DNA from 3 places in the Microbispora sitophila genome. Region 2 is predicted to be linked to each of the others. Evidence: riboswitches for the same ligand, from Rfam matches in the RefSeq annotation. Region 2 holds a riboswitch; each other region holds the start of a gene.

Evidence for each region. Region 2 has a riboswitch for S-adenosylmethionine ahead of IL992_RS22345 (hypothetical protein). Riboswitches for the same ligand answer to the same signal wherever they lie in the genome.
Region 1: another riboswitch for S-adenosylmethionine. It lies ahead of IL992_RS42510 (aminotransferase class V-fold PLP-dependent enzyme); the one in region 2 lies ahead of IL992_RS22345 (hypothetical protein).
Region 3: another riboswitch for S-adenosylmethionine. It lies ahead of thrC (threonine synthase); the one in region 2 lies ahead of IL992_RS22345 (hypothetical protein).

What each region holds. Positions count from the first base shown of each region.
Region 1 covers NZ_JADBGC010000039.1:15,919-22,409, forward strand. Annotated here, with positions in the region: gene IL992_RS42495 (SAM-dependent methyltransferase) at 1-849, shown strand, start outside; gene IL992_RS42500 (cytochrome P450) at 839-2,038, opposite strand; gene IL992_RS42505 (pentapeptide repeat-containing protein) at 2,115-2,792, shown strand; SAM riboswitch class IV at 2,853-2,968, shown strand; gene IL992_RS42510 (aminotransferase class V-fold PLP-dependent enzyme) at 3,019-4,290, shown strand; gene IL992_RS42515 (NADH-quinone oxidoreductase subunit D) at 4,361-5,545, shown strand; gene IL992_RS42520 (DUF3180 domain-containing protein) at 5,561-6,010, opposite strand; gene folK (2-amino-4-hydroxy-6-hydroxymethyldihydropteridine diphosphokinase) at 6,029-6,491, opposite strand, start outside.
Region 2 covers NZ_JADBGC010000011.1:339,222-345,712, forward strand. Annotated here, with positions in the region: gene IL992_RS22330 (DEAD/DEAH box helicase) at 1-2,363, shown strand, start outside; gene IL992_RS22335 (ACT domain-containing protein) at 2,368-2,766, opposite strand; gene IL992_RS22340 (hypothetical protein) at 2,791-3,378, opposite strand; SAM riboswitch class IV at 3,598-3,715, opposite strand; SAM riboswitch class IV at 3,797-3,905, shown strand; gene IL992_RS22345 (hypothetical protein) at 3,954-4,301, shown strand; gene IL992_RS22350 (tetratricopeptide repeat protein) at 4,584-6,260, shown strand; gene IL992_RS22355 (soluble NSF attachment family protein) at 6,344-6,491, shown strand, end outside.
Region 3 covers NZ_JADBGC010000019.1:159,604-166,094, forward strand. Annotated here, with positions in the region: gene groL (chaperonin GroEL) at 1-100, opposite strand, end outside; gene IL992_RS31280 (cold-shock protein) at 507-707, opposite strand; gene IL992_RS31285 (MoaD/ThiS family protein) at 964-1,239, opposite strand; gene thrC (threonine synthase) at 1,285-2,547, opposite strand; SAM riboswitch class I at 2,562-2,701, opposite strand; gene IL992_RS31295 (RNA polymerase sigma factor) at 2,798-3,349, opposite strand; gene IL992_RS31300 (alpha,alpha-trehalose-phosphate synthase (UDP-forming)) at 3,453-4,877, shown strand; gene IL992_RS31305 (MFS transporter) at 4,948-6,108, shown strand; gene IL992_RS31310 (hypothetical protein) at 6,134-6,491, opposite strand, start outside.

The sequences.
Region 1 (6,491 bases), on a different contig from region 2:
GAGTCGGTGCTGCGCCTGCTCCTGCGGGTCGACGCGGCCCTCGGCCGGCCCGATCCGGTCGATCTCGTGGACATGGGCAGCGGCAACGGCCTGCTGGCCGCCCGGGTGCGGGCCGCCGCGCCACCGGACCTCGCGGAGCGGCTGCGAGTCATCGCCGTCGACCTGTCCCCCCGGCCCGGCGATCTCGACCCCCGCGTCGCCTGGGAGCCGGAGGCGCCGTACGGGATCACCGGCCTGGTGATCGCCAACGAGTGGCTGGACAACGTGCCGCTCGACATCGCCGAGATGACGCCCGACGGCCCTCGCCTGGTGCTCGTGGACACCTCGACCGGCGAAGAACGGCTCGGGCCCGCTCCCGGCCCCGAGGACCTGGCCTGGCTGGAGCGCTGGTGGCCGCTGCGCTCACCGGGGGAACGCGCCGAGATCGGCCACCCCCGCGACGAGGCGTGGGCCTCGCTGATCACGCGGCTGGCGCGCGGCACGGCGGTCGCCGTGGACTACGCCCATCCGGCCGGGCGGCGGCCCCCGCTCGGCACGGTCGCCGGATATCGCGACGGCTCGGTGGTGCCGCCCACACCGGACGGGTCGTGCGACATCACCGCACACGTCGCGCTGGACGCCTGCGCGGCGGCAGGCGAGCGGGCGGGGGCGCGGGCGACCACGCTCACCACGCAGCGGGAGGCGCTGCGCGACCTGGGGGTCACCGGCGCCCGCCCGCCGCTCGCGCTGGCGTCCGCCGATCCCGCCGGATACGTACGCGCGCTCGGCCGGGCCTCCCAGGAGGCCGAGTTGATCGACCCGGCCGGTCTCGGCGGCTTCGGCTGGCTCAGTCAGGTGGTCAGACGGTGACCTTGAGCGACTCCAGGCCGCGCATGATGTAGCTGGGCTTCCAGGCAGGCTCCTCGGCGAGCTCAAGCTTGGGCGCCAGCCGCAGCAGGGCCCCGAACGACTCCGCCATCTCGACCCGGGCGAGCGGCGCGCCGAGGCAGAAGTGGATGCCGGCGCCGAACGAGATGTGCGGGTTGTCCGCCCGGCCGAGGTCGAGACGGTCCGGGTCGGCGAAGACCTCCGGGTCCCGGTTGGCGGAGCCGAACAGCAGGGCGATCTCCACACCCCGGGGGATCGTCACCCCGCCGACCGCGATGTCCTCCAGCACCCACCGCTCGAACATCTGCGCCGGGGTGTCGTAGCGCAGCAGTTCCTCGACCGCCGTCGGCATCAGGCCGGGGTCGGCGCGCAGCCGCTCCAGCTCACCCGGGTTGCGGAACAGCGCCCACCACCCGCTGCCGGTGGCGTTGACCGTGGCCTCGTGGCCGGCGTTGAGCAACAGCACGCAGGTGCCGATCAGCTCGTCCTCGGTCAGCCGGTCCCCGTCGTCAACCACCTGGGCCAGCGCCGAGATCATGTCGTCGCCCGGCCGCTCCCTGCGTGCCCTGGCCAGCTCGCGCAGGTAGCCGGCGAACTCCGTCGCCGCGCGTACGGCGGTGTGCTGGACCTCCAGCGAGGGGTTCAGCTCGTACATCCCGCAGATGTCGGCCGACCAGGGGCGCAGCAGGTGGCGGTCGGCCTCGGGCACGCCCAGCATCTCGGCGATCACAGTGACCGGCAGCGGCTCGGCCACCTCTGCCAGCAGGTCGCCGCCGCCGCGCTCGACCAGTCCCTCGGTCAGCTCGGTCGCGATCTTCCGTACGCGGGGACGCAGCGACTCGACCATGCGGGGCGTGAACGCCTTGGACACCAGGCGGCGCAGCCGCGTGTGGACCGGCGGCTCGACGTCGAGCATCCCGGCCCGGATCACCCGCCAGAACGGTTCCTGGAACTCCGGCTCGGGCTCGCGGCCGAACGCCTCGTGCGTCGCCACGTGCAGGTAGGACCGGCCGAGGCGCCGGTCGCGCAGCAGCGCGTTCACGTCCGCGTGGCGGGCGATCAGCCACTGTCCCGTCGGCTCGAAGAAGCTGACCGGCTCGTTGTCGCGCAGGTCGCGGTAGGCGTCGTAGGGGTACGCGATGAACTCGGCATTCCAGGGATCAAACTTCACAATGGACAACAATACGGATGAAAGACCTCGCCCGGGAGTACGGGCGTGCGGGTCCGTCATGGCGTAGGTTGGGGCGATGCCGAAGCGCCGCGAACAGCACCGCAGAGAACCCCGCGAGCTCGGCGAGTTGCCCTACGCCGATCACCTCGAACCGTTCGACGGCCGGCTCGCTCAGGGCGGCGACTACGACACGGTCCTGTTCGACGGGCAGGAGTTCGAGGACGCCGACGCCTCCAACGCCCGGTTCATCGAGTCGGCGTTCACCTCGGTGACGTTCGTCGGCGGCCGGTATCGGCGCGCCCGGTTCTCGGACGTGTGGCTGAACGGCGTGCGCTGGGTGGGCGGCGACCTCACCGAGTCCACCTGGGCGGACGCGGAGATCATCATGAGCGCCCCGGCCGGCACGGCGCTGCCCGGCGCCGAGATGAACCATGTGACCTTCCACCGGTGCAAGCTCGACTCGGTCAACCTCCGCGCGGCCGACCTGCGGGAGGTCTCGTTCGTCGAGTGCACGCTGCGCGACGTGGACTTCGCGGGCGCCACGCTGACCGGCGTCGCCTTCCCCGGCTCCACGCTCGAACGGGTGCGTTTCGACAAGGCGTGCATGTCCCGGGTCGACCTGCGTGGCGCCGTGTCCCTGGGCATCTCCGACGGCTACGACGCGCTGCGCGGCGCGACCATCAGCGGCGTCCAGTTGATGGAGCTCGCGCCGATGTTCGCCCACATCCTGGGTGTCACGGTCGACGACGACTGAAGGCACTTGAGTCCACGGCACTTGCGGCCGGGGGGCCGAACCGGGTTATAGTGCCGTCCAGGTCATGAGTGCCAGCGTCAAGCCCCGGCTTGCTGGCCGGCAACCCTCGCGCTCGCGGCGGGGTGCCCCGGGTGAGGACCGGGTCCGGCGCGAGGTGTGCCGGACAAGCGCGGGCCCTGCCTTCCGACGCCATGGCCGGGGTCCCCGACCCCGAGGAGGCGTGGCGTTGTCCGCACTCACCTTCGTCCAGCAGGCCGTCAACCGCATCTCCGAGCCCGTGCGCCTACCGGCTGTCGTGGGCTCCGACCTGGAGGTGCCCGTCAAGGGCGGCAGGCTCGTGCCGTACGCGAACCTCGACTACGCGGCGAGCGCGCCCTGTCTCGAGCCGGTGAACGCCGCCGTCGCGGCGGCGCTGCCGGCCTACTCCAGCGTGCACCGGGGCGCGGGCTACGCCTCGCAGCTCACGACGGCCAGGTATGAGCAGGCCAGGCACACCGTTCGGGCCTTCGTCGGCGCCCGCCCCGGCGACGCGCTGGTCTTCGTGCGCAACACGACCGACGCCATGAACCTGCTGGCCCGCAGCCTCCCCGAGGGAACCACCGTCGTCGTGTTCGAGACCGAGCACCACGCCTCGCTGCTGCCCTGGCCGAACGCCGTACGGCTCGCGCCGCCCGCCTTCCCGGGCGAGGCGATCCGGGCGGCCGACGAGGCGCTCGACGCGATCGAGGGCCCGGCCCTGCTCGTCGTGACCGCCGCCTCCAACGTGACGGGCGAGCTGTGGCCGATCGCCGGGCTGGCCCACATCGCCCACCGGCACGGCGCGCGGATCGCCGTGGACGCCGCTCAGCTCGTCCCCCACCGCGAGCTCAACCTCGCCGCGCTCGACCTCGACTACGTGGCCTTCTCCGGGCACAAGCTCTACGCCCCGTTCGGCGCCGGGGTGCTCGTGGGCCGACCCGACTGGCTCGCCGACGCCGATCCGTACCTGCGCGGCGGCGGAGCCGTACAGGCGGTGGGCGAGACCACCGAGTGGAGCGACGACCCCGAGACGCGGCACGAGGCGGGCACCCCCAACGTGCTCGGCGCGATCGCGCTCGCCGCCGCCTGCGACGCGCTGACCGCGACCGGCTGGACCGCGCTGGTGCGGGAGGAGGAGCGGCTGCTCGCCCGCCTGCGTGCCGGGCTCGCCACGATCCCCGGCGTACGCGAGCTGTCGCTGTGGGGCCAGGACCACCCGCGCGTCGGCATCGTGTCGTTCACCGTCGCGGGCCGTACGGCACGCGAGGTCGCCGAGGCGCTGTCGGCCGAGTGGGGCATCGGCGTCAGGGACGGCAAATTCTGCGCCCACCCGTTCGTCCGCCACCTCCTCGGGGGCGGTGAGGACGGCGGCTGCGCGGACGGCACGTTCAGCGCCGTACGCGCCTCGATCGGCATCGGCACGACCACCGAGCACGTCGACCGCCTCATCGAGGCCCTACGCGATATCGCCACCGCCTGACGGCGGAGAGCCAGGTCGAGCTCGCGGGAGGCTTTCGCTCGTGCGGTATGAGCGTGAAAGCATGGACGGCATGACGACCGAGCAGGAGGGCGCGCGCCGGGAACGCATCGTGGGGATCGGCGCGGGTGCCGACGCCGTGCAGGCGAGGGAGCTGGCCACCGAGGACATGATCCTCAACATCGGCCCGCAGCATCCGTCCACCCACGGCGTCCTGCGGCTGCGGCTCGTCCTCGACGGCGAGCGCATCACGGCCGCCGAGCCGATCGTCGGCTACATGCACCGCGGCGCGGAGAAGCTGTTCGAGGTGCGCGACTACCGGCAGATCATCGTGCTCGCCAACCGGCACGACTGGCTGTCCGCGTTCGCCAACGAGCTGGGCGTCGTGCTCGCGGTCGAGCGCATGCTGGGCATGCAGCCCCCGCCCAGGGCGGTGTGGGCCAGGACGCTGCTGGCCGAGCTCAACCGCGTGCTCAGCCACCTGATGTTCCTCGGCAGCTATCCCCTGGAACTCGGCGCGATCACGCCGGTCTTCTACGCCTTCCGCGAGCGGGAGACCCTGCAGCACGTCATGGAGGAGATCTCCGGCGGCCGCATGCACTACATGTTCAACCGGGTGGGCGGGCTGAAGGAGGAGCTGCCCCTGGGCTGGCTCGACCGCGTCACCGCCGCCGTCGCGGCCGTGCGGCGGCGGCTGCCCGACATCGAGGAACTGATCGCCGGCAACGAGATCTTCCTGGCCCGCACCCGCGGCGTCGGCGTGCTCGACCGCGAGACGATCATGCAGTACGGCGTGAGCGGCCCCATCGCGCGGGCCTCGGGCGTCGACTTCGACCTGCGGCGCGACGAGCCCTACCTCGCGTACGGCGAGCTGCCGGTGAAGGTCGTGACCCGGTCGGCCGGGGACTGCCAGGCCCGGTTCCAGGTGCTGCTCGAACAGGTCAAGGTCTCCCTCGACCTGGCCGACGCCTGCGTCGAGCGCCTGCGGCACCTGCCCCCGGGACCGATCAACCAGCGACTGCCGAAGGTGCTGAAGGCGCCCGAGGGCCACACGTACGCCTGGACGGAGAACCCGCTCGGCCTGAACGGCTACTACCTCGTGTCGCGGGGCGAGAAGACGCCGTGGCGGCTCAAGCTGCGCAGCGCCTCCTACAACAACATCCAGGTGCTGCGCGAGATGCTGCCGGGCAACCTGGTCGCCGACATGATCGCGATTCTCGGCTCGATGTTCTTCGTGGTCGGCGACATCGACAAGTAGATCGACACGTTGCGGTCAGGTCTCCCCGGAAGGCTTGCCGGGCACCCGGCAGCAGTGCTCGAGGAACAGCGCCGCGCAGATCAGGATCACGCAGGCCACGAACGACCCGCCTCCGACGAACGCGTCCTGGCGGGGCTTGTCCAGGTCGAGCAGGTCGAGCACGCGCACCACGAACCCGGCGAAGATGCCGCCGAACGCCGCCCCGACGTACGCCGAGGCCTTGGCCAGCGCCGCCAGGCGGGCGACAGCCAGCGGCTCGACCGGCTTGGTGTTCGGGCGGCGCAGGATCCTCGCCCGGGTCAGCCAGCCCGTGTACGCCTCGCCGACGGCCAGCAGCAGTGTGGTGGGGATCGCGGTCCACGGCAGGGTCGGCACCATGGAGTAGAACTGCCGCAGCAGCCCCCAGGTGAGGAGGGCGAACACGACCACGAGACCGACGAGCACGCCGGGATTGCTGGGCTTCACGCGGGGACTCCTCGTCGATCAGGCCGGGGGTTCGAGCACGAGGTCGGGCCGCAGCCGCACCCCGCTCTGGTCCATGTCGGCCAGCAGGGCCGCCACCGACCCGCGCCCGGGCAGCACCGCCGCGGGATCGGCCTGCGCCCACGGCACCAGCACGAACGCCCGCTCGTGCGCCCGGGGGTGCGGGAGCGTGAGCTCGGGGTCGTCCGACATAAGGTTCCCGACCGTGATGAGGTCCACGTCGAGCGTCCGGGGGCCCCACCGCTCCCTGCGCTCGCGGCCGAAGGCGGTCTCGACGCTCTGCGCGCGGTCGAGCAGCGTGCGGGGGTCGAGCATGCTCTCGGCGATCACCACGGCGTTCAGGTACGGCCCCTGCTCGGGGCCGCCGACCGGATCGGTCTCGTAAACCGGAGACACCGCCACGAACGTGAGCCCGGGGGCGTCGAACAGCTCGTCGAGAGCCCCCTGGAGGTTCTCGATGCGG
Region 2 (6,491 bases):
TGATGCGATTCGAGGCCCAAGGCGAGCTGGGCGTGGCTGAGGGAACACAGGCCACTTTGATCGTCAAGGACGTGTCGTTCCAGGTCGAGGTGGTCTCGGTGTTCAGCAATGTCGTCACCCTCTCGATGCCTCCGGACGCCCTCGCCGCACGGGAGGCGACGTTGCGCCTGGACTTGTCCTGGCTGCTGGCCGCCCAGACCGAACGGCTTGACGAACTGGCCCACGGCGGGCCGGGTTTCGATGCCGTCGCCGCCATGGCGGTCGTGACCCCGGAACGGCCCCCCGTGTCCGCCGCCCGTGTGAAGCTCCCCGCACGCGAGCTGAAAGGGCTGAATGCCGGACAGCGAAACGCCGTCGCGCTCGCACTGGCGCCGGCTGTCACCTGGTTGTGGGGGCCGCCGGGAACCGGTAAAACGACGACTGTCTCCGCCCTGGTCGCGAAGATGTGTGAACGCGGGAACCGCGTGCTGCTCGCCGCACCGACGAACGCGGCGCTCGATGTCGCCATCACGTCGCTGTTGAGGCGCATGCCGGATCTCGCGCAAGGCGACCTGGTGCGGGTCGGCCAGCCCGCCGACCCGTCGCTGGCCGATCGGCCGGACGGCCACATCCTCGTCGACGAGATCGCGGCCGATCGCGGTGCCCCGCTCGCGAGGCACCGTGTGGAGGTGGGCGGGCGACTGCGGGAACTTCGCAAGACGCTGGACGCGCTGAAACGACGCAATGGGCAGCTGACGACAGCGGAGGAGACCACGCGGCTCCGCACCGAGACCGAGATCGCCGAACTGCAGGCCGTCATGCACGAGCTGGACAGGCAACTGCGCGCGGTCCGGCGGCAGATCTGCCGGGAGGCCACGGTCGTGGCCGCCACCGCCCACCAGGTCGTCCTCGAAACACTCAAGGAGATCACCTTCGACGTGGTCGTCCTCGACGAGGCGAGCATGACCAGTGCCGCCCTGGCGATGCTAGTCGCCGGCGCCGGGTGCGGGCACACCGTCATAGCCGGGGACTTCCGCCAGCTTCCGCCGGTCGCCGTGGCGGAGACCCCCGCCGTCCATGAGTGGCTCAAGCGCAGCCCGTTCGAGAAGGCGGGCGTCGCGAGCGCGGTGACCGAGGGGCGCCCGCCCGTCCGCCTGGCCGCCCTCACCGAGCAGTACCGCATGCGGCAGCGCATCGGCTACGTCGTCAGCGGAGCCTTCTACCCGGAGAGCCCGCTCAGCACAGCGAAAAGCGTGGCGAACAGGGCGGTCAGAAGCCGGGCACCGTGGGCGAGCACCCAGCTCGTGGTCATCGACACCTCGACGATGAGAGCCCGCACCGCGCGCAGGCAGGGCATCTTCTCGCGGTACAACCTGATGCACGCCCAGCTGGCGGCCGCCCTGGTCGGCGGCGCGACCAGTCAGACGCAGGATCTCGCCATGATCAGCCCGTTCGCACCTCAGGCACGGCTGCTGGAGGCACTCCTGCCCGAGGTGCATCTGGAGGAGTGGGCGGCCTCGACCGTGCACCGGTTCCAGGGCGGTGAACGGGACATCATCGTGTACGACACGGTGGACACCGGGTGCGGCGTGTCACCGTTACATCCCTGGTTCACCGAAGGCGACACCGGCAGCGAGGGAGCGCGCCTGCTCAATGTGGCCGCCAGCCGGGCACGCGATCATCTGGTGGTCATCGGCGCTATCGACAGTCTCTTTCGACCCAGGGCCGCTCGCGACCCGGTGTGGATGTTCTTCGCCCACCTGCTCGCCCAGGCGAAACGCCTGCCTTGGGAAGACCCGGTCGCCTCAGAGGGTGGCGTCACCGAGCACATCGAGAGCGGGATCGCGGAGCGGCTGCGCGAGGACATCGCGCGGGCAGCGACGGTCGACATGTGGCTTCCCGAGACTCCCCTGCTGGGCCTGGCCGACCTGCTGCCCGCGCTGCGGTCGGTAGACCCAGACGACTCCGAGTCGGAGGCGGTGACGGTCTGGATCGAGCCGGAGGCCGACGGCCACCTGCCCGCCGAAGCGCTGCGGGCACGGCGAGAGGGCGTCAACATCCGCCCCTGCGTGCCGATCCTGGAGTCGTGCGCCGTGGTCGGCGACATCGTCTGGTCCGCCAGCGGGTCGCTGCTCGGCCCTGACCCCGGTGTCGTCCTGCGGACCGAGCACCGCGCGTTCGCCGACGCCGTACGGCGGGCGCAGCGGCGCCGGCCCGGCGGCGCGGGCAGCGTTCCCGGCAGCGGCCAGCTCGGCGACGACTGCGGACGCTGTCGACGCATGCTGGTCCGCTACGAGCAGGACCATCGGGGCAGGCCGGACCTCCGCTACGAATGCCCGCACTGCGACCGTCTGCCACAAGGAGGACGGCGCTCCCGCCGGTGAGCCGTCAGGCGGGTCGGCGAGCGAGGTTCTCCATCACCTCCACCGCCTCGTCGGCACGCTCGTACGGCACGAAGAGGTGGTCGTGGTGGAATCCGGCGACGACATTGCAGCTCAGGCCCGCGACGGCGAGTTCCCGCGCCACGGCGGCCGTGAGGCCTACGGCTTCGAGCGCCGAGCGGACGCGCAGCGTGATCCAGCCCGCCACGTAGTCGTACGTCAGCCCCGCCGCGTCGGCTTCCCCCTGCGGCAGGACCAGCGTGAGGCCCTCCTCCTCGGCGACCGTGACGACGGGCCTTACGCCCGGCGGGACGTCACCGTCGACCGTGGTGAACACGTAGCGGCCAGGGTTGAGCCGCGGGCGCATCGTGGTCAGCAGTGTTCGCAGGTCGGTCTCACCGGTCATGACCGGCACCCTACAAGCGGCCTTTCAGCACCCGAGATAGGCCCAAAGGAGGTCGTCGTCGCGACGGACGGTGAAGCCGAGGGCCTGAAGCGCGGCTTCGATCTCGTCGCGCCGCTGCGCCGGGTAGACGAACTCGGCCTTCTCCCACTCGTGGGTGGGCATCGCCTCCCAGCCTCCCTCCACCTCTCCGAAGCGCTCGGCGATCTCGCGGGGCATCCAATGGTCGGTGTCCACGTCGGGGTCGGGTTCGTTCGGTTCGGCGTTCTCGGAGACGCTCATGTCGAAGGCCGGATGTCCGTTCAGGCTGAACGGCTCATCGTCATCGGGCAAGACCAGGGCGGCGATTTCCCCCTCACTCATCTCGTCGAGATCAGCATCGGGGTTCGCGGCCTCGTAGAGCTCGATGTAGTAGTCGAGCAGGTGCGGGAAACGATCGACGTCATCGACCTGCCACCAGCCGGCCGCACGGGCCTCGCCATAAGTTCTGGCCTCCTTGAGCGCCTTCTGCCCGGCGGCCTCCCGCTCGGCGTATGTCAGAGGGACGACGCATAGGTGATCCACTTTGAGCACGCCGGTGACGAGGGTGAGCGTGTCGCCGAGGGCCGCGAGCACGTCCGCTGCGCTCCGCCGCTCAGGCCTCTCCAGGTCAGCCATCAGTTCCTCCGGATCGATGTGATCCAGCCGAAGTCACGTCGTACAGGTGTCCCGGCAGGACACGAGGCTCCAGGCGTCGAGGTCGGCGGGAGCGGACGGTCGCAGTGCCGTTGGAATTCAGGGATAAGGCCATGAGGGTCCTTGTGGTTCCGGGACCCCCTTACCCGAGGGCAGGGAGATCCGCGCTTGCCCCTGCTGGGCCGGCAGCGGCCAGGTCTTCCCCGGACGGCACCTTGCGCGGTGAGGCGAGGTTGCCAGCCGACGAACGTCCAGGGGCGCGATCGGCCTCGTGACCCGGCCCAGATGCTGGCACGGCCACCCGGTTCGTGTCCAGATGTTGGCCATCGTCGGCCTACGTCGTTAATGTCCCGCCCTGGGTCATGAGTTCCAGCGCCAAGCCCCGGCTCGCTGGACGGCATCCCGCCCGCTGCGGGTGCCCCGGGTGACGACCCGCTCCGCGCGAGGCGCGCGGAGAACGGCGGATCACCGGGGCCGGTTGGGGCTATCGGGGTCCCAGGCCCCGGAGGTGCGTCATGCCCATCCCGAACGATCTCTACGCCCTGCTCCACACCCACTGCCCCGGCTGTGGCGTCCTCTACAACGCGATGGACCTGGGGCCGCGCGAGCCCGTCATCGAGGCGTTCCCCGGCGCGTACTACGCCCAGTGTCCGCACTGCAAGGTCCGGTGGCACGTGCACCGGCCCGGCGCCGCCGAGCGCGACCGGGCCGACCTGTTCGCCGAACGCCCAGCCGAACAGCCCGACCTCGCCGCCGCCTGGACCGGCGCCGTATTGCGCCTCACCCTGGACGGCCACATCCTGCAGGTGGGGCCCCTGGTCGGCACTTCCGAGGCCGAGGATGTCCCGCATCCCCTGAAGTGACCTGGTCGTCGTCACCCGGCTGCCGCAGCGGCTCTGCGTGATGACCGTACACGGCTCTCGGCTGCGACACCTGCCATGGCGCCCGGGCAGACGGACCGGCCGGCGCCCGCGCCGGCACCGTACACATCCGGCCCACCGTCCCCCACCGCCACGGCCTGGCACGTCGAGCAGCCGTCACTGGACCGTGACAAAGGCAGTGTGGACCTGATTCACAGCAGCCACTTATGGTGTGATCACTCCCGTTTCACACAAAGATGTCCCGCTCTACCGAAAGACCCGTTTATGGAACTCCTCGAGGCCTGTGCCCGGATCGGCGAACTCAATCCTCACCTGATCGACGCCGGCGTGCTCCGGTCGATCGAGACGCTCGCGGCCCGCGCCCCCGGCGTCGAGCCGATCCCCGACAGCCATGACGCCGAGGAACTCCTGTACGCGGTGACCGACGAGGTGATCCGGATCGGCCAGGACTTCGAACGCCTGGGCCGTGTCGACGACCTGATCCTCACCCGCCGGATCGTCGCCGACCTGCTCCGGCCGGTCCGCGAGCGGAACCTCCTGGACTTCGCCAACGCGCTCGGCATGCTCTCCTCGCTCCTCGCCGAGCGGGGACGCCACGCGGAGGCCGTGGACGTTCTCGGGGAGTGCGCAGACGTACTCCGGCCCCACCTGGTGCTCGGCGTACGCCACCGCGGCATGTACGCCCACGCTGTGCGGGACCGAGGCACGTCGCTTGTCGAACTGGGGCGGGTGGAGGAGGCGGTGACCGCCCACCGTGAGGCGCTGCGGCACTACCAGCGCTGCGCCGCGGAGGACGCGAGCTATGCGCTGGACGTCGCGCTGACCTGCCATACGCACTCGGTTCTCCTGGACCAGGCAGGGCATCCGGACCTGCTGGAGATCGCCGAACTGGGAGTCTCATGGGCGCGGGCGGTCCTGGCCGACGGCGGCGAATGCCGCTTCCAGCTCGCGATGATGCTGCGCTACCGGGCGAGCGCGCTGCTCCGCCTCGACCGGCCGGAAGAGGCGGTGGAGAACGGGCTGGAGGCGGCGGCCGTCCTGCGGGAGATCGCCGGTCATCCGGTGAACGACATTCAGCTCGCACTCATCCTGCATCTGGTCTCGGACCCGTTGTCCGCACTGGACCGGGATGACGAGGCGCTGGGGACCGCGGCGGAGGCCGTCGGGATCGTCGAGAGGCCCGACCCCGAGCCCGCCCTGCGCGCACTCATGCTCTGGACGTACGGCAGGCGACTGCTGGAGCACGGCCGCCTCATGGAGGCGAAGGACGCCTACCTCGCCGCAGTGCCGGGCGGCGAGGACTTCCGCGAGGGACTGGCGCCGGAGCTTTACCGGCTGGCGGAGATCCTCGTCGGCGAGGGCCTGCTCAGCGAGGCGTCCTCCATCCTGACGGTGACCGCGCGTCAGTACAAACTGTTGGCCGCCGCGGACTCCGACTGGGCCGTACCGCACGCGGAGCTGCTCGGCCGCCTCGCGGAGCTGGAGTTCCACCGCGGGCACCACGAGGCGGCGCTGCGCCACGCGGAGCGTGCGGTGGCCGTGGCGCGGAACTCCGGGGACCGCGAGACCATCGCACGTGCCATGGGTCACCTCGGCAGCAGCCTCGCGGGCGCCGGGCGCCACGACGACGCCGAGCGGGCGGCCCGCGACGCGCTGGAACTGTGGCCAGGACGCCTACCTGCCCACCCTCGCGGGCGCCTGGAACAACCTCGCCAACAAGCTCCGGCCGCTGGGGCGGCGCGAGGAGGCCGTGGTGGCCGCGCAGAAGGCGGTCGCCCTGTACGAGCAGGGCGACGAGCCGCAGCACCTGGCCAACGCGCTCAACAGCCTGGGCGCGCACCTCGCCTCGCTCGTGCTGCCCGAGCAGGCACGCGACGCCGCCGCCCGGGCCGTGACCATCTACGATCGGCTGGTCCCCGGCGAGCGCAGATATCTGCGTGACCTGTCCATCGCGCTGGACAACCTGTCCGGCTACCACGCGGCGCTCGGCGAACTCGACGAGGCCGATCGGCGAAGAGATCGAGGTGCTGCGGGTCGTCGTGGCGTTGCGGGAGACCGCGGAGCCCATGACGCAGGAGGCCGTCGGAGCGCTCGCTCTCGGCGTGGGCAGGCTCGGCTCGGCCCTCACCCGCGCCGGCCGATTCGCCGAGGCCGCGTCCGCGAGCCTGCGTG
Region 3 (6,491 bases), on a different contig from region 2:
TGGGGCCGAGGGTCACCTTCACGGCGTCGGCGAGCTGGTTCATACCGCGCTCGAGACCGCGCCGGGCGTCCTCGTCAAACGCGATCATCTTGGCTGCCATTAGGCTAGACCTCCCAGTAGCAGGGTGTCTTCAACGGACCGAGCCGACGCCCGCGACGGCGCGGACCCGCTATCCCTGCGCGGGCCCCATCGCCCCGATCCCGGTTGTTGTCACTCTCGACCTCAGAGTGCCAAACAAGTATTTAGCACTCTACCCATGAGAGTGCAAGCGGAAGCCGTGCTGACCAGCTTGGACGGTATGTCCAGACCAGTGCGAAGCGGGAGACACCGAGCGAGCCGGAGGGGCGCGCCGGTGTCTGGACCGAGGAACGAGCGAGCACGTGACGAGGGCTGTGCTCCCGGCGCGCCTCCGGCGCGACCCCGCGGATAAGAGCGCCCCGACGAGCGAAGCGGAAGGCCCGGCACGCGGTGTCCGCGTGCCGGGCCTTCCAAGGTCGATGACGGGATCAGACGGCCCGTACGGCTTCCGCCTGCGGGCCCTTCTGACCCTGCGTGATGTCGAACTCAACCCGCTGACCCTGCTCGAGGGCCTTGTAGCCGTCCATCAGGATTGCCGAGTAATGGACGAACACGTCCTTACCACCGTCTACCGCGATGAAGCCGTAGCCCTTGTCCGCGTTAAACCATTTGACGGTGCCCTGCGCCACTTCCGACTCCTCTTGCTGGGCTGGGGACCACACCCAAGAAGCCCCCGGTTTTGTCGATCGTCCTCGACCATACCCGTGTCAAGGCGTAGGACAACAGAGTCAATCCGCAAACTACTACTTGGCGTTCGCTCAAAGCGGGATCGAAGAATATTCACTTTGCTGTTGAATAGTTGAGAGCTGCACCATTTGCCATGGCATCGCATGACTTCTTCATCGATAGAAGTGCATGTCAGGTGCTCGGCCCCGGCGCGGCGGCTCAGCCTCCGGCGACGGCGGGGATGACCGAAATCTGCACCCCGTCCGGCGTGGCGGTGTCCAGACCGTCGGCGAATCGGACATCCTCTTCCCCGACGTAGACGTTGACAAAACGCCGGATCTTACCCGTCTCGTCCAGGATGCGCCCGCCGATGCCGGGGTAGTCCGCGTCCAGCTTCTGCAGGACCTCCCGGAGCGTTCCCCCCTCCCCGCTCACCTCCGCGGCTCCGTTGGTGTACGTCCGGAGAATCGTCGGAATCCGCACGGAAACGCTCATTGTTCGCTCGCTTTCGTTACTACCGATGGGCCTTTTGAAACGCTTTCAGTTGGCAAATGCCGTACGGAACGCGTCGAGAGAGGGACGGATGACTGCGGCGGGACGGGCGTGCTCGGCCACCGCGTCGAGCGTCTTCAGCCCGTCGCCGGTGTTCAGCACCACGGTCTCGGCGTCGGGGTCGAGGCGGCCCTCGCGCACCAGCTTGCGCAGCACGCCGACCGTGACACCGCCCGCGGTCTCGGCGAAGACGCCCTCGGTCCTGGCCAGCAGGCGGATGGCCTCGACCACTTCCCGGTCGTTCACGTCCTCCACCGCGCCGCCCGTCCGCCGCGCGATGTCGAGCACGTACGGCCCGTCCGCCGGGTTGCCGATCGCCAGGGACTTGGCGATGGTGTCGGGCCGCACCGGCTGCACGACGTCCTGCCCGGCCTTGAAGGCCCGGGAGACCGGCGAGCAGCCCTCGGCCTGCGCCCCGAAGATCCGGTAGGGCCGCTCCTCGACCAGCCCCAGCTTGATCAGCTCACGGAAACCCTTGTCGATCTTGGTGAGCTGGGAGCCGGAGGCCACCGGGATGACGATCTGGTCGGGCAGCCGCCAGCCGAGCTGCTCGGCGATCTCGTACGCCAGCGTCTTGGAGCCCTCGGCGTAGAAGGGCCGGAGGTTGACGTTGACGAAGCCCCACTTCTCGCCCAGCTCGTCACCGATGAGCTCGGAGCAGAAGCGGTTGACCTCGTCGTAGTTGCCGTCGATGGCGACCAGGCGGCCACCGTACACGGCGGCCATGGTGACCTTGGCCGGCTCCAGGTCGGCGGGGATGAACACGCAGGAGTCCAGCCCGGCCCGGGCGGCGGCCGCGCTCACCGCGCCGGCGAGGTTGCCGGTCGAGGAGCACGACAGGGTGTGGAAGCCGAAGTTGCGCGCGGCCTCCAGCGCGATCGCGACGACCCGGTCCTTGAAGGAGTGGGTCGGGTTGCCGGAGTCGTCCTTGACGTGAAGCGACCGCAGGCCCAGCTCGGCCGCCAGCCTGTCGGCCTTCACGAGCTTGGTCCAGCCGGGCTGGAGGTTGGGCTTGGCCGCCACTCCGGCGGGAACGGGGAGCAGGGAGCGGTATCGCCAGATGTTCGCCGGGCCCGACTCGATGTCCTCCCGGCGAACCTCGCCGAAGTCGTACGCCACCTCAAGTGGGCCGAAACACTCCGTACAGGCGAAAATCGGACCGAGGTCATAAAGAGCGCCGCATTCGCGACACGAAAGACCGGTGGCGGGGCCGAACTCGACGGTGTTCGCGGCAGTGCTGGTGTGCGCCATGAAGCGAGGCCTTTCCCTCATCTTCGCTCGCGACCACCTTGGCCGCGAGCCGGAATTGGCACCTGTCCCGGCCGGGCCTCGTGGGCACGAGTTCGACACCGGGGAGGTTGCCGGGGCTTCGCAGGGCCGGTCCCTCCACCCCTCTGGATGAGCATGTTCAGTTGTAAGACCTTCCGGGGAAGGTCCCTAGCACTGTACCCCGGCGTCCCCGGTGTCCGTTCCGACGTCTCACATAGCGAGACGTTTCGTATCAGCCGTACGCCTCACCGAGGGCGCTCTGCACGTACTTGCGCGCCTGGTGGATACGGGACTTGACCGTCCCGAGGGGGATCTTCAGCTGGTCGGCGACCTCCGAGTAGTCGAGCTGGCAGATGTCGCGCAGCACGAGCGCCTGGGCGAGGTCGGGCCGCTCGGCCTCCAGCGCCTCCATCGCGTCGAGCAGGTCGAGCCGCGAGCCGGCGATGACGCTCACCCGCCGCGGATCGGGCCGCTGCTCGGGCAGTTCCTCCGCCTGCTCCGACGAGCGCCGCTTGAGCGAGCGGTAGGTGGTCCTGGCGCAGTTCACGGTCACGATGTGCAGCCAGGTGCTGAACTTGGCCCGCCCCTCGAACCTCGCGATGTTGCGCGCCACGGCGAGCAGCGTGTCCTGCGCGGCCTCCTCGGCGTCCTGCCGATACGGTAGAAGGCGCTCGCAGTGCCGCAGCACGTCGGGCTCGATGCGCCGCAGCAGTTCACCGAGCGCGCGATGGTCCCCCTGGGCAGCCGATCGGGCCAGGTCCTCGGTCGTGTCGTCCAGTGCCATGCCGTATTCAGCCCTCCCGCGATCGGTTGACATCCTATTGACGGAGGTCGGCTTTTATTAATCTTCCGGCATGCGCGCCCGCTCTGATCGAGGGAACCCCAAGATGAGCAGCACCGTTCTTATCGCGTCCAACCGGGGCCCGGTGTCCTTCACGCTGTCGGACGACGGCGGCCTGACCATGCGCAGGGGCGGGGGCGGGCTCGTCTCCGGCCTGTCCGAGGTGGTCAGGGACACCGACGTCCTGTGGGTCTGCGCGGCGCTGTCGGACGGCGACCGGGGCGCGGTGCGTCAGGCGCCCGGCGGGCGGCTCGACCGGGGCTTCGAGACGGGGCCGATCCGCATGCTGGACATCCCGCCCGCGGTCTTCCACCGGGCCTACAACGCCGTGGCCAACTCGACCCTCTGGTTCGTCAACCACCTGCTTTACAACATGCCCTTCTCCCCCGAGTTCGGCACGCGGTTCCATCGCGAGTGGGAGTCGTACCGCACGTACAACGGCGCCTTCGCGCTGGCCCTCGCCGAGGAGGCGGCCCACCGGGCGCGCGTCATGGTGCAGGACTACCACCTGACGCTGACCCCGGCGATGCTCCGGGTCGAGCGGCCCGACCTGCGCATCGCCCACTTCTCGCACACGCCCTGGGCGCCGCCCGAATACTTCGCGCTGCTGCCCGAGGACGTCGTGGCCGAGGTGCTGACCGGCATCCTCGGCGCCGACCACGCCGGATTCCTCACCGCGCGCTGGGCCCGCGCCTTCATGGACTGCTGCGAGACGCTGCTCGGGGCCAGGGCCGACCACGCCGCCCGCACGGTGACGTACGACGGGCGGACCACCAGGATCGGCGTCCACCCGCTGGGGGTGAACGGCGAGGCGCTGCTCGCCCGGGCGGCCGAGCCGGACGTCGAGTCGCACATGACCGTGATCAGGGACCTCGTGGGCGACCGCAAGCTGATCGTGCGCATCGACCGCACCGAGCTGTCCAAGAATATCGTGCGCGGCCTGCGGGCCTACCAGGAGTTCCTGGCCGCCCATCCGGAGTGGCACGGCCGGGTCGTCCACCTCGCGTTCGCCTACCCCTCGCGGCACGACCTGCCGGAATACCGCGAGTACACGGCGGCCGTGCAGCGCTGCGCCAAGGAGATCGAGGACGAGTACGCGACCGAGGACTGGGACCCGCTGATCCTCAACGTGAACGACGACTACCCGCGCTCGCTGGCCGCCTACCGGCTGGCCGACGTCCTGCTCGTCAACCCGATCAGGGACGGCATGAACCTGGTGGCCAAGGAGGGCCCGATCCTGTCGCCCCGGTGCGCGCTGGTGCTGTCCCGCGAGGCGGGCGCGGCGGCCGAGCTGGGGGCCGACTCCCTGCTCGTCAACCCCTACGACGTGTCCGGCACGGCGGCGGCGCTGCACGAGGCGCTGACGCTGCCGGAGCAGGAACGGCTCGCGCGCGGCCTGCGGCTGCGGGAGGCCGCCACCGCCCTGCCGCCCCAGCGCTGGTTCGAGGACCAGCTCGCCGCGCTGCGCTGAACCGGACCGGTGGCGCGCCGGGCGACCGGCTCTCGTGCCGGGTGATCCGCTGCGCTACCCTTGCCTGGTTTTGGACCGCAACATAAAGGTCACCAGGGACGGCCCCACCTGGTTGATCTATCTCCAGCTCGCCACCTTCGCCACCTACCTGTACGGCCTGTCGGCCGCCCTGCCCCTCCTGCGCGCCGAGCTCGGCGTGTCCCAGGCCGTCGCCGGGCTGCACGGCACCGGGATGGCACTCGGCGGCATCGCCGGCGGGCTGGCCCTGCCCGCGCTGACCAGGCGGTTCGGGCGCCGCGTCGTCACCTGGGCCGGTCTGACCGGGATGAACGCCGGGGTGCTCCTCGTCTTGTCCGGGCACGCGCTCCCGTTCACGCTGGCCGGTTTCACGCTCGCCGGCGCCTGCGGTTCGACGGCGCTGTACGTGATGATGGCGGTGCTCAGCGACCACCACGGCCCGGCGGGGGCGGCCGTCATCAGCGAGGCCAACGCGGTCGCCGTCATCGCCGGAATCGCCACCACCTACGCCTTCAGCGTGGTGGCCGAGTCGCCGGCCGGCTGGCGGCCCGCGCTGCTCGTGCCGGTGGCCTCCACCCTCCTGCTGGCCCTGCTCATGGGCCGGGTCTGGGTGCCGCCGGTGCCCGTTCCGCCGCCGTCGCCGTCCGCGGCCTCCGGCAGAATCCCGTACGGCTGGCGCTTCCACGTCGCCGGAGCGGTCCTGCTGTGCTGCGTGGCCCTCGAGTTCGCCTTCAACCTGTGGGCCGCCGAGTTGCTCTCCCAGCGGACCGGGCTGTCGCCCGGCGCGGCGGCGACCGGGCTGAGCGCGATGCTGGCCGGCATGGCCGCGGGCCGGTTCGGCGGCGCCCGGCTGGCCCTGCGCTTCGCGCCGGGGTCGGTGCTGCTGGGCTCGCTCGGGGTGACCCTGGCGGGCTGGGCGCTGTTCTGGGCAGGAACCTCGGCGCCGGTCTGCTACGCCGGGCTCGCGCTCAGCGGGCTCGGCATCTCGGTCCAGTTCCCCATGGGCCTCACGCGCATGATCGAGGTGTCGGGAGGCCGACCTGACCAGGCGTCGGGCACGGCCTCGATCTGGGCGGGCATGGGCTCGGGCAGCGGGCCGTTCGTGCTCGGCGCGCTGGGCGACGGTTTCGGAACGCACACGGCGTTCCTGCTCGCGCCCGCCCTGATCGCGGTGGCCGCGGGCGGAGTGGCCGCTTCCAGGACGCGTTCCTGAAGGTCCGGGCCACTCGGAAGGCCGGTCAGTTCCAGGTCGCGTTCTTGAGGATCGCGCTCAGCTGCGGGTGGTCCCACTGGTCGAGGACCAGGATCTTCGACGTCGGCAGATACCACTCGCGCTGGTTGTAGTGCAGCTTCACCCGCCACTTCTTGTCGACGCAGGTCGCCGCCCACTTGTGGTAGTCCGCCTTGTGGCCGGGCCCGACCTGCCGCAGCCCCTTCTCGGCGAGCTTCCACTCGCCCTTGTACAGCTTGTAGCTCTTGGGACAGATGCTGACGTCGGTCGCGGGGTCGTAGCCGTACTTCGACTTGTACGGCTGGAACGTGCGGAGCCCGATCTTGAGCGCCTTCGGGCCCAGCACCCAGAAGCTGTGGCACCCC